Regions from separate parts of the Cellvibrio sp. genome, predicted to be linked through region 2. Evidence: predicted binding sites of a transcription regulator. Region 2 holds the regulator's gene; each other region holds the start of a gene.
The links. Region 2 encodes FliA, which starts transcription of late flagellar genes. Its sites were predicted from a motif close to TAAAGTTATNNNNNNNNCGGCCGATANCC; they were not measured.
Positions count from the first base shown of each region.

Region 1: a site for FliA is predicted at 2,006-2,034, ahead of fliS (flagellar export chaperone FliS). Genes of this name have one in related genera too.
Region 3: a site for FliA is predicted at 1,536-1,564, ahead of ACWA6V_RS11485 (flagellin N-terminal helical domain-containing protein). Genes of this name have one in related genera too.

Region 1 is NZ_JBRFPI010000053.1:8,644-12,999, reverse strand. Features, by position in the region: partial or broken gene ACWA6V_RS05330 (sigma-54-dependent transcriptional regulator) at 1-411, opposite strand, end outside; gene fliS (flagellar export chaperone FliS) at 692-1,099, opposite strand; gene ACWA6V_RS05320 (hypothetical protein) at 1,258-1,536, opposite strand; gene fliS (flagellar export chaperone FliS) at 1,550-1,936, opposite strand; gene ACWA6V_RS05310 (SDR family oxidoreductase) at 2,052-2,882, shown strand; gene ACWA6V_RS05305 (DUF2845 domain-containing protein) at 2,942-3,304, shown strand; gene lexA (transcriptional repressor LexA) at 3,391-3,993, shown strand; gene ACWA6V_RS05295 (cell division inhibitor SulA) at 3,986-4,356, shown strand, end outside.
Region 2 is NZ_JBRFPI010000221.1:3,531-7,479, forward strand. Features, by position in the region: partial or broken gene ACWA6V_RS13790 (Hpt domain-containing protein) at 1-130, opposite strand, end outside; gene ACWA6V_RS13795 (protein phosphatase CheZ) at 158-961, opposite strand; gene cheY (chemotaxis response regulator CheY) at 995-1,378, opposite strand; gene ACWA6V_RS13805 (RNA polymerase sigma factor FliA) at 1,579-2,322, opposite strand; gene ACWA6V_RS13810 (MinD/ParA family protein) at 2,418-3,242, opposite strand; partial or broken gene ACWA6V_RS13815 (flagellar biosynthesis protein FlhF) at 3,416-3,949, opposite strand, start outside.
Region 3 is NZ_JBRFPI010000165.1:4,724-9,079, forward strand. Features, by position in the region: gene flgL (flagellar hook-associated protein FlgL) at 1-979, shown strand, start outside; gene ACWA6V_RS11480 (flagellar protein FliT) at 1,121-1,447, shown strand; gene ACWA6V_RS11485 (flagellin N-terminal helical domain-containing protein) at 1,663-3,801, shown strand; gene ACWA6V_RS11490 (flagellar protein FlaG) at 3,870-4,259, shown strand.

The DNA of each region.
Region 1 (4,356 bases), on a different contig from region 2:
ACGTTTACTGGTTGACTGCGCTTCACGGTACAACTGGGCACGATGCAGTGTATCAACCAGCTTATTATAAGTAGGCGGCAGCGAGAGGGTCGCGATGATCATAAAGCGGTAGAGGTCATCCAACCCTTCATCTGCATTTTGATTTTCATCGCCAATTAATACGATGGCCAACTCATCATTCCAGGAGCGGATTTCTTTCAGGAGTTGCGCGAGGGATTGATTGCTGTCGCGATAGTCACCTATCAAAATGGCAACATAATCCTCCCCATTGTTTTCTTCAGCGACTGTCGCTTGCCATGTATCACTGGCTGCAGTGAGTGTGGTTTCACTGAGAAAATCCAGCAGGATTTTTAAATCGTGTCTGCGTGACTGATTGTCGTCTATAACAAGAACTTTATTGTTGCGCCACATACCCCAAGACCTTTTTTCATTTCATGCCAAAATCTTGAATACGGGAAAAAACTCATTCAAGACGGCGAGACGGCTTATTGGAGTAAGTAATAGACGAGGCAGTGGTCTTAGTCAAATTTATGGCGGAATGTTTTTGGCGTTTTAACAACATTCACACAAGTAGAATAAATATTCGCCAAAAATATGCCTTATCTTCACACTTTATCTAAATACAATTTCATCGAGGGCTTATGAAAATATCGATTAGAAATTACACAAAGTATTTTTATGATTGACTGTTTTATGGCTGGGTAGATGAAACCTGCGGTGCAATTTCATCCCATCCGGATTTAATGGTTTTCAGCAATTGAATAGCTTCATTTACTTTTTCAACATCATTTTGCACTGAAGCTTCCAATAACTTCAGATTGATATATTCATAGAGTTGATCAAGACGCTCGGACAACTCCCCTGCACTCATATCCAGCGAGCTGCGCAAACCACCAACAATACTGATAGCTTTGCCCAACAGCTCTCCTTTGGCTGCCGGATCACCACGCTCGATAGCTCCCTGCGCAGCCGCCAGACGCGCCAATGCACCCTCAAACAACAATTGAATTAAACGATGTGGTGAAGCATTGCTGATTTCAGATTCAATACCCAATTGACGGTATTGCTTCAGTGCTTCTTGCGGATTGTAGGTTGACACAGACTATCCCCTGCTAGCAGTTATGTTCCCTAAGGCTAGCAGGGCTAAGACGTTTTTGCGAGTTTTGCTATAAGAGAGTTGTTTTAAAAACCTAATGAACTAGTATTCGTTAACACTTTTTATCACAACCGCATGCACTATTGAACAGAACACACGTCTCAAGTCGCATGCAGCAGGGTCACCTCGCGCTGACATTGCGCTATCAGTCCTGCGTAGACGCCCTTTAATTCACCCAAGGCACATACCAAAGTAGATCTGTCATCGCGATTGGCAGCAATGACTTTATCAATCAATACCACGCAGATGCGATCCAGATGCCGCACCCTATCCCAATCCTCAACTTGTAGCGCTTTGGTTAATTCCTGCTGTAGGTTGCGCATCGCCATAATACCAGCCTGACCACGATAGTCAGGCGCTGACACCAACTGAATCGCCATAACAAACTCCTCGTTACACTTGACTGCCAATCGCATCCCAGGCGGTTTTTATCTCACCCAGCAAACGACCACATTCATCAAGGTACTCTGCGTTGTTTTCGTAATTAGCCTGACTCAAGCGACGAATAATGTAGTCATATAAACCATCGAGGTTGGCAGCCAACGCTCCACCCTCTTTGTCATTCAAACTTCCCTGCAATCCTCCAACAATAGCTACCGCTTTACCAATCAGCTCACCCTTACGTGCAACCTGATTTTGCGCCATAGCACCTTTAGCTTGAGCTATACGTTCAAGCGCTCCTTCAAATAACATTTGAATCAATCGGTGCGGTGATGCAGTTTCAATACCGGAATGTACTTTAACGCTGGAATAATTTTGCACGGCAGAATAGGAATTCATAAATCACCACGGAGTGTTTGAATTTTGTTTTGCTATTATCGGATCTGAGAGAACAATCCCCGACCCTTAAGCTAACGGCAGAATCCCTGAAACCTTTAACCAGAAACTGACAATAATGCAAAAAACTATTCTTATAACCGGCGCATCAACTGGCATAGGTTTTTACGTTGCACATGAGCTAAAAAAAACAGAATATCGCGTTATCGCCTCATGTCGTTCAGCATCGGATGTAGCGCGCTTGCAGCAGGAGGGTTTGGAGTGCGTACAACTTGACCTTGCGGATTCAGCATCGATTCACAGCGGATTTGCGCAGGCAATGGCGCTTTCCGGAAACGCGCTTTATGGCTTATTTAATAATGGCGCTTATGGCCAACCTGGAGCAGTAGAGGATTTATCGATTAACGCGCTGCGCCAGCAATTCAATACCAATTTTTTTGGTTGGTGTGAACTGACCAATTTAGCCCTGCCCATTATGCTCAAGCAGGGCTATGGACGAATTATCCAAAACTCTTCCGTACTGGGTATTGCGGCCATGCCTTTGCGCGGTGCCTACAACGCCAGCAAGTATGCGCTTGAAGGGATTAGCGATACGCTACGGCTTGAGCTCGAAGGGACCGGCGTCTATGTCAGCTTGATTGAACCCGGCCCGATTGAAAGCCAATTCAGAAAAAATGCGTTGACCGCACTGCGCGACCATATCGATATTGAAAAGAGCCGTCACCTCGCGACCTATCGCAGCGCGATCGCGAGGCTTGAAAAAACTGAAACAACAACACCCTTTACACTCGGCCCCGACGCCGTATATCAACGTGTCATTCACGCGCTGGAAGCCAAGCAGCCGCAGGCCCGTTATTACGTCACCTTTCCCACCTATCTGGTGGGTTTTATGAAACGCATTTTACCTGCTCGCTGGCTCGATAAATTACTGCGTAAACTCGGGAGTTAATTCATTTCTCATTCAGTTGCAGCGACTAGAGTTAATAAAATCACAGGCAGGAGAAAACCATGAACAAATATGTTATCGCCCTATTATGCACAGCCATTTGCGCAAGCTTTTCCAATATGAGCGTTGCTGAGTCCTTGCGCTGTAAAACCAAACTTGCGCAAGTGGGTGATACCAAGGCAGAAGTGCTCGATAAATGTGGTGATCCGGTAATGACCGACAATTTTTGTCAACCCGTAGCAGCAACCACCCAGCCACAAGGAATACAAAATGGGAATAACAACGTGCAAAATAATATCGCTATCGCCACCTGCGAGAACATAGATATCTGGACGTACAACCCCGGCAAGGGCAAGTTCATGACACATCTGTATTTTGCACGAGGTCAATTACAAAGCATCCGCTATGGTGACAGGGTGAAATAATCAGCAGATTGAAAAACTATTGCACAACCTGAATTACTGTATATAATCACAACTACTGTACAAATAAACAGATTCAGGAGTGCATCATGTCTGACTTAACACCGCGCCAGGAACAGGTACTTCAGCTCATCCGCCAATATGCGGAAGAAACAGGCTATCCGCCCACTCGTGCAGAAATCGCCCGGATTCTCGGCTTTAAGTCAGCCAATGCCGCCGAGGAACACATTAAAGCCCTGGCTCGTAAAGGCGCTATCGAAATTATCCCCGGTGCATCACGCGGGATAAAACTACCGGAATTGCAATCTGGCATACCTGTTATTGGTCGTGTCGCAGCGGGCAACCCGATACTTGCACAAGAACACATCGAAGACTACTGCAACATTCCACAAAGCTTTTTTTCACCCAGTGCAGATTTTTTCCTGCGTGTCCACGGTATGAGCATGAAAGATGCCGGCATTCTTGATGGCGATTTATTGGCTGTCCATAAAACTGATCAAGCGCGCAATGGGCAGATTGTCGTTGCACGTATCGGCGAAGAAGTGACGGTCAAACGTTTCAAACGGATAGGTAACAATGCGCAGGTCGAGTTGTGGCCGGAAAACCCGGAGTTCGATGTTATCCTGGTGGATATGCGTGATCAAGAGTTCAGTATTGAAGGCCTTAGTGTAGGAGTGATTCGTCGTGACTAATATCGCCCGTGTAATACCTGTAACCACTACCGCTCGCCAACAACCTGCTAGCGGTGTTACTGAACTGGTATTGACCAGTGATTCACCTGAGCAAGTCGCGCTGCTATTGCCCATGATTGCATTTCTCAGCAATGCTTGCAGCGATCGCTGGATCACCTGGATCGCACCTCACAATATCAGCCGCGAACTGCTGGAATCCTACGGTGTTAATACACGCTACATTCGGGTGATTCACTGCCAGAATCCGCAAACACTATTGTGGATCACTTGGGAAGCACTCTCTGCAGGCAATAGCCATACGGTGATATCAAGCCCGGGGAAATTGACAGATAAAGAACTTACACAGCTTGAATTGGCTGCTAA
Region 2 (3,949 bases):
TTGCATTCAGCAAATCTTTATCTTCAGGGCGCTGCTCCAAGTCAACCAATTGCTGGCTGAGGCGCTCAAGGATTTCTCCCGCCTCTACCAGAAAATCCTGGAGAATATCCTCGTCATCACCAAAACTCATTCAACGTTCCTCGCGTGACCCGCAGACTTAAAAACCAAGACTCGACAATAAATCATCTACATCGTCTTGCCCGGACATTACATCTGCACGCTCTTTATTAATTTGTGGGCCTTCGGCTTCGACCTTGCGCTTATTCATAATTTCTTTGTCATGTTCGAGTGTCTCGCTGTCATTCGAAAGCCCAGCAATTTCCTCCACTTGACCTGCAATACGCACCAGACTGACCAGATCTTTTTCAACATCGTTAATTAAACCGATCACGCGCTTTAACACTTGCCCAGTTAAATCCTGAAAGCCCTGCTCCAGTACAATGTCTTGTAAATTTTTACTTAATTGCTCTGTGCCAGTAACCATCTGCCTGAGAAAATCATCCATGCGGTCATAGAGCTGGCGAAATTCATCAGGGCCCATTTCACGCCGCTTAAGCCGCGCCCATTCTCCACGTAAGCTACTAGCCTCTTGCCCGAGGTTCATCGCTATAGGCGCTGCCTCATCGACCATATCCATGGTTTTTTCAGCTGCTTTTTGTGTGAGATCAATAACGTAATTCAAACGATTTGATGCATCGTGAATATCTGAGTTGGCAATTTTAGGCGGCTCTTTGGTTAAATCCGCGTCCACATTAAAGTTGACAATAGCGTTGTGCAGACCGCGCGTTAAACGCCCTACCGACTGGAATATATGTCGGTCGCGCGCCTGAGTGATGGTGTGAATCAGCACCGATGCCTCTTCGAATTGATTGCTTTGCAATTTCTCCGCGAGCAGCTTGGCGCACTCTTTCAATTCGACAACAAATTCTTCGTTGAAAGATTTTTGGGGTTCAGATGCCATGACAACGCCTTATTTATTATTTGATCGAGCCACTTAACCTACGCGATCAAAAATCTTCTCGATTTTTTCCTTGAGTGCTTGCGCGGTAAATGGTTTGACTACATAACCATTAACACCCGCTTGCGCTGCCTCAATAATCTGGTCGCGCTTGGCCTCTGCCGTTACCATCAAAACGGGTAAGGTGCGCAACTTTTCATCTGCGCGAACGGCTTTCAGCAAATCGATACCAGTCATACCTGGCATATTCCAATCTGTGACTAGAAATTGAAAGTCGCCACTTTTCAGCATCGGCAATGCTGTAACACCATCATCCGCTTCATGGGTATTGGAAAAACCCAAATCCCGCAGCAAGTTTTTAATAATCCGTCGCATTGTTGAAAAGTCGTCAACAATTAAGATTTTCATATTCTTATCCAACGCAACCTCCACTCACCCTGACGGGATTTTCATTTAATCATAGTCTAGTAGGAGTTGAAGCTTCGGCCAGTTCCGGCGTATAAATCTTCAACTTTTAATTCGAATCATAGTCCAAATCGCTGAAAACACAGAGTTTTTAACAACTACCTTGCCATTGGAGCGATGCTTTTTGCTCGATTCGTTTGTTATTTAAACAATCATCAGCCCGATTGCCAATCTGCCAATTTATGGCGCAGCCGCGCGGCTGCCTGACTGTGGATCTGGCTCACCCGGGATTCACTGACCCCAAGCACCATACCAATTTCTTTCAGGTTTAGTTCTTGATCGTAATAGAGTGCCAGCACCATGCGCTCGCGCTCGGGCAAGAGGGCTATTGCCTTCATCAGCGCTTTTTTTAAGCCATCGCGCTGAATACCGTCGAGCGGGCTGACAAAGGCGCTGCTGTGCTCAGATGCATCAATATTGCTGTCTTCTTCGCCAAAGGTTTCTTCATAGCTGAATAGGCGGCTACCATTGGAGTCTTGCAGCATTTCAAAATATTCATTGAGCCCAACACCCAGCTCAGCAGCGACTTCACTGTCAGTCGCATCACGGCCGGTGCGCGCTTCAACTGCGGCGACGGCTTGGGAAACACGGCGTGCATTGCGGTGCACTGAGCGCGGCACCCAATCGCCGCGGCGCATTTCGTCAACAATTGCGCCGCGAATACGGATACCTGCATAAGTTTCAAAGCTGGCACCGCGGGAGGCATCGTATTTTTGGGAGGCTTCTATAAGGCCGATCATGCCAGCCTGGATAAGATCGTCTACCTGCACGCTAGCCGGCATGCGCATCATCATGTGATAGGCAATACGCTTGACCAAAGGCGCGTAGTCTTCAATATTGATCTGTACATCAAGTAAGGTTTTTTTATCGTACATGGCTAAACCATTGACTACGGCCATTGAGCACCTTCTTATCAGCAACAACCCTGCGTTTTACCAACAACTTGGCGGCACAACGTATTACATCCCTATTTTTTTTTGCATCTCTCTGCAAGCTAGCGCGCATTCGCAGCCTGCAATAAACGCTCTACAAAAAATTCCAGGCGCCCTGTAGGCGAGTTGGGCAGTGGCCATTTATCCACGACTTGTGCGAGTGCGCGTATGGCGACAGACGCTTTGGAAGTAGGTGCAAATTCCAGCAGGGATTTTTGTTTTTGTACCGCTTTGCGCACGTTTTCGTCGAAGGGAACCTGGCCGACAAATTGCAAAGTCACATCCAAAAAACGTTCGCATACAGTATTAAGCTTATTAAACATATTGATGCCTTCCTGCGGAGTGCGCGTCATATTCGCCACCACCCGGAAACGCTGCATGCCGTATTCTTTATTGAGTAATTTGATCAGTGCGTAGGAGTCGGTAATGGATGACGGTTCGTCGCAGACAACAATAATGACTTCATTGGCAGCGCGCACAAAACTCACCACCGTATCGGAAATACCAGCTGCCGTATCGATAACCAGGATATCAACCTGATCAGAAAGATCATTGAAGGCATTAATAAGCCCTGCGTGTTCAGCAGCGCTTAATTCTGCCATGCGTTGCACGCCAGATGACGCAGGAACAATCTTCATACCTGCAGGCCCACTTACCAGTACGTCCGCTAAACTGTGGGTGCCGGCAAGCACATCAGCCAGTGTGTGGGTCGCCCTGATACCCAGCAGCACATCGACATTGGCTAAGCCCAAGTCAGCATCCAACAACACCACACGCCGACGCAATTCAGCCAACGCAATGCTGAGGTTAACGGAAATATTGCTCTTACCTACTCCGCCCTTGCCGCCGGACACAGCGATCACTTGTACTGGTCGCATTTGGCTCATCTACACATAACTCCAAACCTATTTCTTCGAGTTGTACGCCCGGTTGCCGGTTGGGTCTTGGGGTACACAAATGGTGATCTGAGTATAGATAGGGATTGGAATTTCATCCGACTAATTTCAGTTTCACCGACAAATTCCTGTGGTTATAACTGCTACTGTTTAATCCCCACTGTTTAGGATACTGCCGTTGTTGGATTGGATTTAAGCAATGCGACGGCTTTTGATACCAATTGATGCGCACGTGCCACGTCCAAATTTTTGGGAATGTCTTGCCCGTCAGTGGTGTAGGCGATCGACAAGCGGTTTTGTATAGCAACACCCAAGGCTTCACCAATACTTGCCGTCTCATCCAATTTGGTAAGGATGCAACCTTGCAAACGCGCCGCGCCGTAAGCGTGTACTGATGCTTTCAACATTTGAACCTGGCTGTTGCACGACATCACCAGATAGGTTTTTACCGCTTGCTGATCCGCCAATGCTTTCAACTGCGCTTTCAAATGCGGGTCACCGTGGCGGAAACCAGCGGTATCGATTAACACCAGTGAACAATGACGCAGGCTGCGCAGGACTGAATCCAAAGGATTAGCTTCATCCACCACGCGCACTGGTACACGCAAAATACGCGCAAGCGAACGCAGTTGGTCATGCGCAGCAATGCGGTAGGTGTCGGTAGTAATAAGTGCAACTTTATCGGCACCGTGCTGCAA
Region 3 (4,356 bases), on a different contig from region 2:
CACCACCATTTCCATCTCTGTGGGAGGCAAAACGGAAACCTTGTTGTTGGATCAAAATGTCACTAACGCGACAGATTTGGCTGCAGCATTTAACAGTGCCGTGGGGGCACCGAATAGCAATGCCGATAAATTGGCTAATTTGGGTATCACTGTCGATGCTACGGGGTTTCATTCTCCGACGGGTTTGAATATCACAATCAGTAACGGTAGTGCAGACACGGATACCGCCTTGGGTTTTGCAACACAGAGCGGCGGAACCAGCTCGGTCAATTTACCGTTTGCATTTGCCGCTGCACACGATTTTAGTGTCACACCCTTAACCTTTCAGTTGGAGGTGAATGGGAAAACTGAATTTATAACGTTTAATCAAAACATTACTAATGCAACGGATTTGGCTAATGCATTTAATGATCCCGCCAATGCTGCGCAATTAATGCGTTTGGGCTTAACGGTGACTGATCAAGGCATTATTTCCAGTTCTAATGCGAAGGTCACTATAAAAGGGGGTAACACTTTTTTAGATGATGTAACGGGCTTAAATACGCAAGGCATCGGCACATCATCGACGCGAGGCTTATTAGTGCTGCCTGGGGATAGTTTTTTTGTTGAATCTACCGATAAACAAGGTTTGTTAACTACCTTGTCGCGCTTTAGTGATGCTATGAGAAATGTGCAAGACACTTCAGTAAGCAAGGCGGAGCTCGCAAAGCTGATCGCTAAAACCCTGACAAATCTTGAAAATACCGTGACAAATTTGGTTGCCGTACAAGGGGAGGTCGGGGCAAGGTTAAATACGCTTGAAAGCGCAAAAGACTTGAATTTGGATATTACATTATCGAGTAAAACTGTGTTGGCCAGTCTGGAAAGTGTGGATGTGAGTGAGGCTAGTATTCAATTATCCATGCAAACACTAATTTTAAATGCATCTCATCAAAGTTTTGCAAAAGTAAGTCAGTTATCTCTCTTCAGTTATTTATAGTTGTAGGCGCGGTTAGCTATGAATAAATATTTGGCCTGTTGTAATAGCCTGTAAGTGTTAATTTGCGCGCAGGCCAATTATTTTTTGCTAATCTTGTTCTATAGAGTTAGTCTGCTGTTGTCCCTTTATGAAGAGCGGCTTATGGATATCGATTCCCTGCTAGACCCCCTGACACGTGCGCTCAGCCAATCCCAAGCACTTTTATCTCTGGCCCAGGCGGGCGACTGGGAGTCATTTGAAACTCTGGTTCAACAACGCCAGCAAGGGTTGTTATCCCTCAACGATCAAGAGTACCTGCAATCCCTTGCCCAAGCTGACCTCGAAGCTAAAGCGGCAAGCGTAATTCAGGAAATTCAGACTATTAATAAAGCGTTGGCCTCATTAGCTGAGGCTAATCGCGAAAATGCTGCGTCAGAATTACGTCAAAATTCTCGTGCAGCAAGAGCGATAGACGCTTATGGTCGATAAGTTGACGACCCTCTCTTCTTTATAACCCTTTGCAATAAAATTTAGCAATTCTCAGTGTAAATAGTTGGTTCCTGCCATAAAAAAATTCTAAAGCTACTCCCGTATGTGTCGATAACCTGTTTAGAAGTGCTGATTAGTCCGTTGTCCTCAGACTTCATCAACCGACTTGTTATAGCAGCCAGACTGCGAACAGACATTAATCCAGGAGATTCATCATGGCTTTAGTAATTAACACAAACGTCGCCTCTCTGAATGCTCAGCGTCAGTTGATGAGTTCAGGCAATGCGCTTGATCGCGCAACTGAGCGTTTGTCATCAGGTAGCCGCATCAACTCAGCAAAAGACGACGATGCGGGCTTGGCGATTGGTAACCGCATGACATCGCAGGTGCGCGGTCTTGACCAAGCAATCCGTAATGCCAACGACGGCGTTTCTATGATTCAAACAGCGGAAGGTGCGCTGTCCGAATCAACCAACATTCTGCAACGTATGCGTGAGCTGTCGGTACAATCAGCGAACGGTATCTACACCGCTGGCGACCGCCAAACACTGAATGCCGAGGTTCAACAACTCGTATCAGAATTGGATCGTATCGCTAAAACCACTTCATTCAACGGTCAAAACCTGTTGGATGGCTCATTAGGCAAGGTTGACCTGCAAGTAGGCTCCGACGCCAACCAAACCATCAGCTTTAAAGTGCAAGCGATGGATGCCAAAACCCTGGGCATGGGTTCTACAGCGGTGGACTTGTTGGGTGACGAAATTAACCTCGCTGCTTCAGTATTTGCGGCTTCACTCGGTACAGATATCGAAGATGGAGATGTCCTGATTAATGGTCAATCAATTGGTACCTTTGACACTGGTGCATCAGGTGATGCCAATACCTTGTCTGACTTGGTTGCCAATATTAATGAGCGCATTACTGGTGTAACCGCCTCTGCCTTAACTGAATTACAAGCTTCATCAAATGGTAACGGCATTATCGATAACGATGCTGGCGAAGGTTTGAATATTACTGTTACCGAAGTTAATGGCGGTACTCAGACTTATCAATTGCGCGAAAATACCACCTCTATGGCAGAGCTTACTGAAGCCATCAATCGCGTTACCGGAGGTGCGGTGAATGCATCAGTGGGTGAGGATGGGCGTCTGGTGTTGAGCAACAATACCGGTAGCACAATTGCTGTGGCAGCTTCGGGTGGCCTTGACTTGGGTGATGCGCTGGGTATGGAAACCGGTGTGGGTGATGGATTGTCACAACGTGGCCGTGTGGTGTTAACTTCGGATACTGACAAACCAATTACTATCACTCGCGGCAGCACTGGTACTTTGGAAGACCTGAGCAACCTTGGCTTCCGTGAATCCACCAAAGGTGGGGTGATTGAAGGAGCTGGTATTGCTGCTGGTACCCTTGGTGCTGATTTGGCGTGGGGTGTAGGTGATGTAAAAGTTAACGGTGTAACTATCTCCAACAAAGACACCGATAGTTTGCTCGGCAAAATCAACGCAATCAATAAGTCAACTACTGAAACGGGCGTAACGGCTAACGCATTTGCTTCTGCGACATTGGATTTCAATGGTGTGTCAATTACCAACACCACATTCGCTGGCACTAATAGCGCATTGAATATTAATGGTGTTGAAATCGATTTGGCTGCCGTTTCGTCTTTGGCCGAGCTGGTAACTGAGTTGAATGATAATGCAAATAATACCGGCGTAACCGCTCAGCTGAATGGCAATACCGTCATTCTGAAAAGTGACCAAGGGGCCATCGCGTTTAACAATGGTAGTGTGTCTGTATTTAATGGCACTGCAGACGGTTTTGCGGGTGTAGATGTTGTTGAATTTATGGCTGGAACCTTGGGTACCGTGACTACTGCCGCTACTGCGATAACCGCTACCGGCGCGACTATTGTAGAAGCCGGTATCAAGTTGACCAGTGCAAGCGGTAACCCTATCAGCTTTGAGTTGGGTATTAATGCCAGCGCGGCTGAAATAGGTATTCTTGAAGCAAATAATACTGCCGGCGGTGCCTTCGGTTCTGCGATTGCATCAATCAGCATTGATACCCAAGCTAACGCACAGAAAGCCATCAAGGTAATTGATAACGCGTTGACAACCATCAACGATACGCGTTCAAACCTCGGTGCGGTCAACAACCGTTTGGACTTTACCGTATCTAACCTGGCGAATATCTCAGAGAAAACAGCGACTGCGCGGTCACGTATTACCGATGCTGACTTCGCTGCAGAAACTGCAAGCCTGAGCCGTTCACAAGTGTTGCAACAAGCGGCATCGGCAATGTTGGCTCAATCCAACGCTCGTCCACAACAAGTACTGTCTCTGCTGAGATAAGTTGACTAGTTCCCCCCAAGCGCTTGTTAAAACAAGCGTCTGGGGGTAACCCTGGTGAGGACTAATGTATGAATGAATTCACTAAAGTCGCTGCGACCCCGGTACCGGTTATGCCTGTGCCGGTTTCGCCACAGGCGGGCAGTGCAAAAGGTCAAAAAACCGGCAACGATTTGCCGCTTGCCGCTGATGCGGCAAGATCTCAACCACCGGAAGCCGTCAATTCCAAGGCGATCGAAGAGAAAGTTCGTGCTGCTGTTGCGCAAATGAATGAATATATTCAGTCAACACAACGTGATCTGAACTTCACTTATGACCCGAGTTCTGGAGAGACAGTGGTAAAGGTGTTGGATCGCACAACGCAAGAAGTTATTCGTCAAATTCCTGATGAAACTTTTCTGCGCTTGGCGCAACAACACAGTCCGGACGAACCTGGGCAACTGTTTAGTGCGCAAGCATAAAACCCTTTAAAAATAGTTAGTTATGATGTTTTTATGAAAGTGGTTTGTGGTTTGTTTAATAAAAAATAGGGCAGCGAAAGCTGCCCTATTTTTTTCG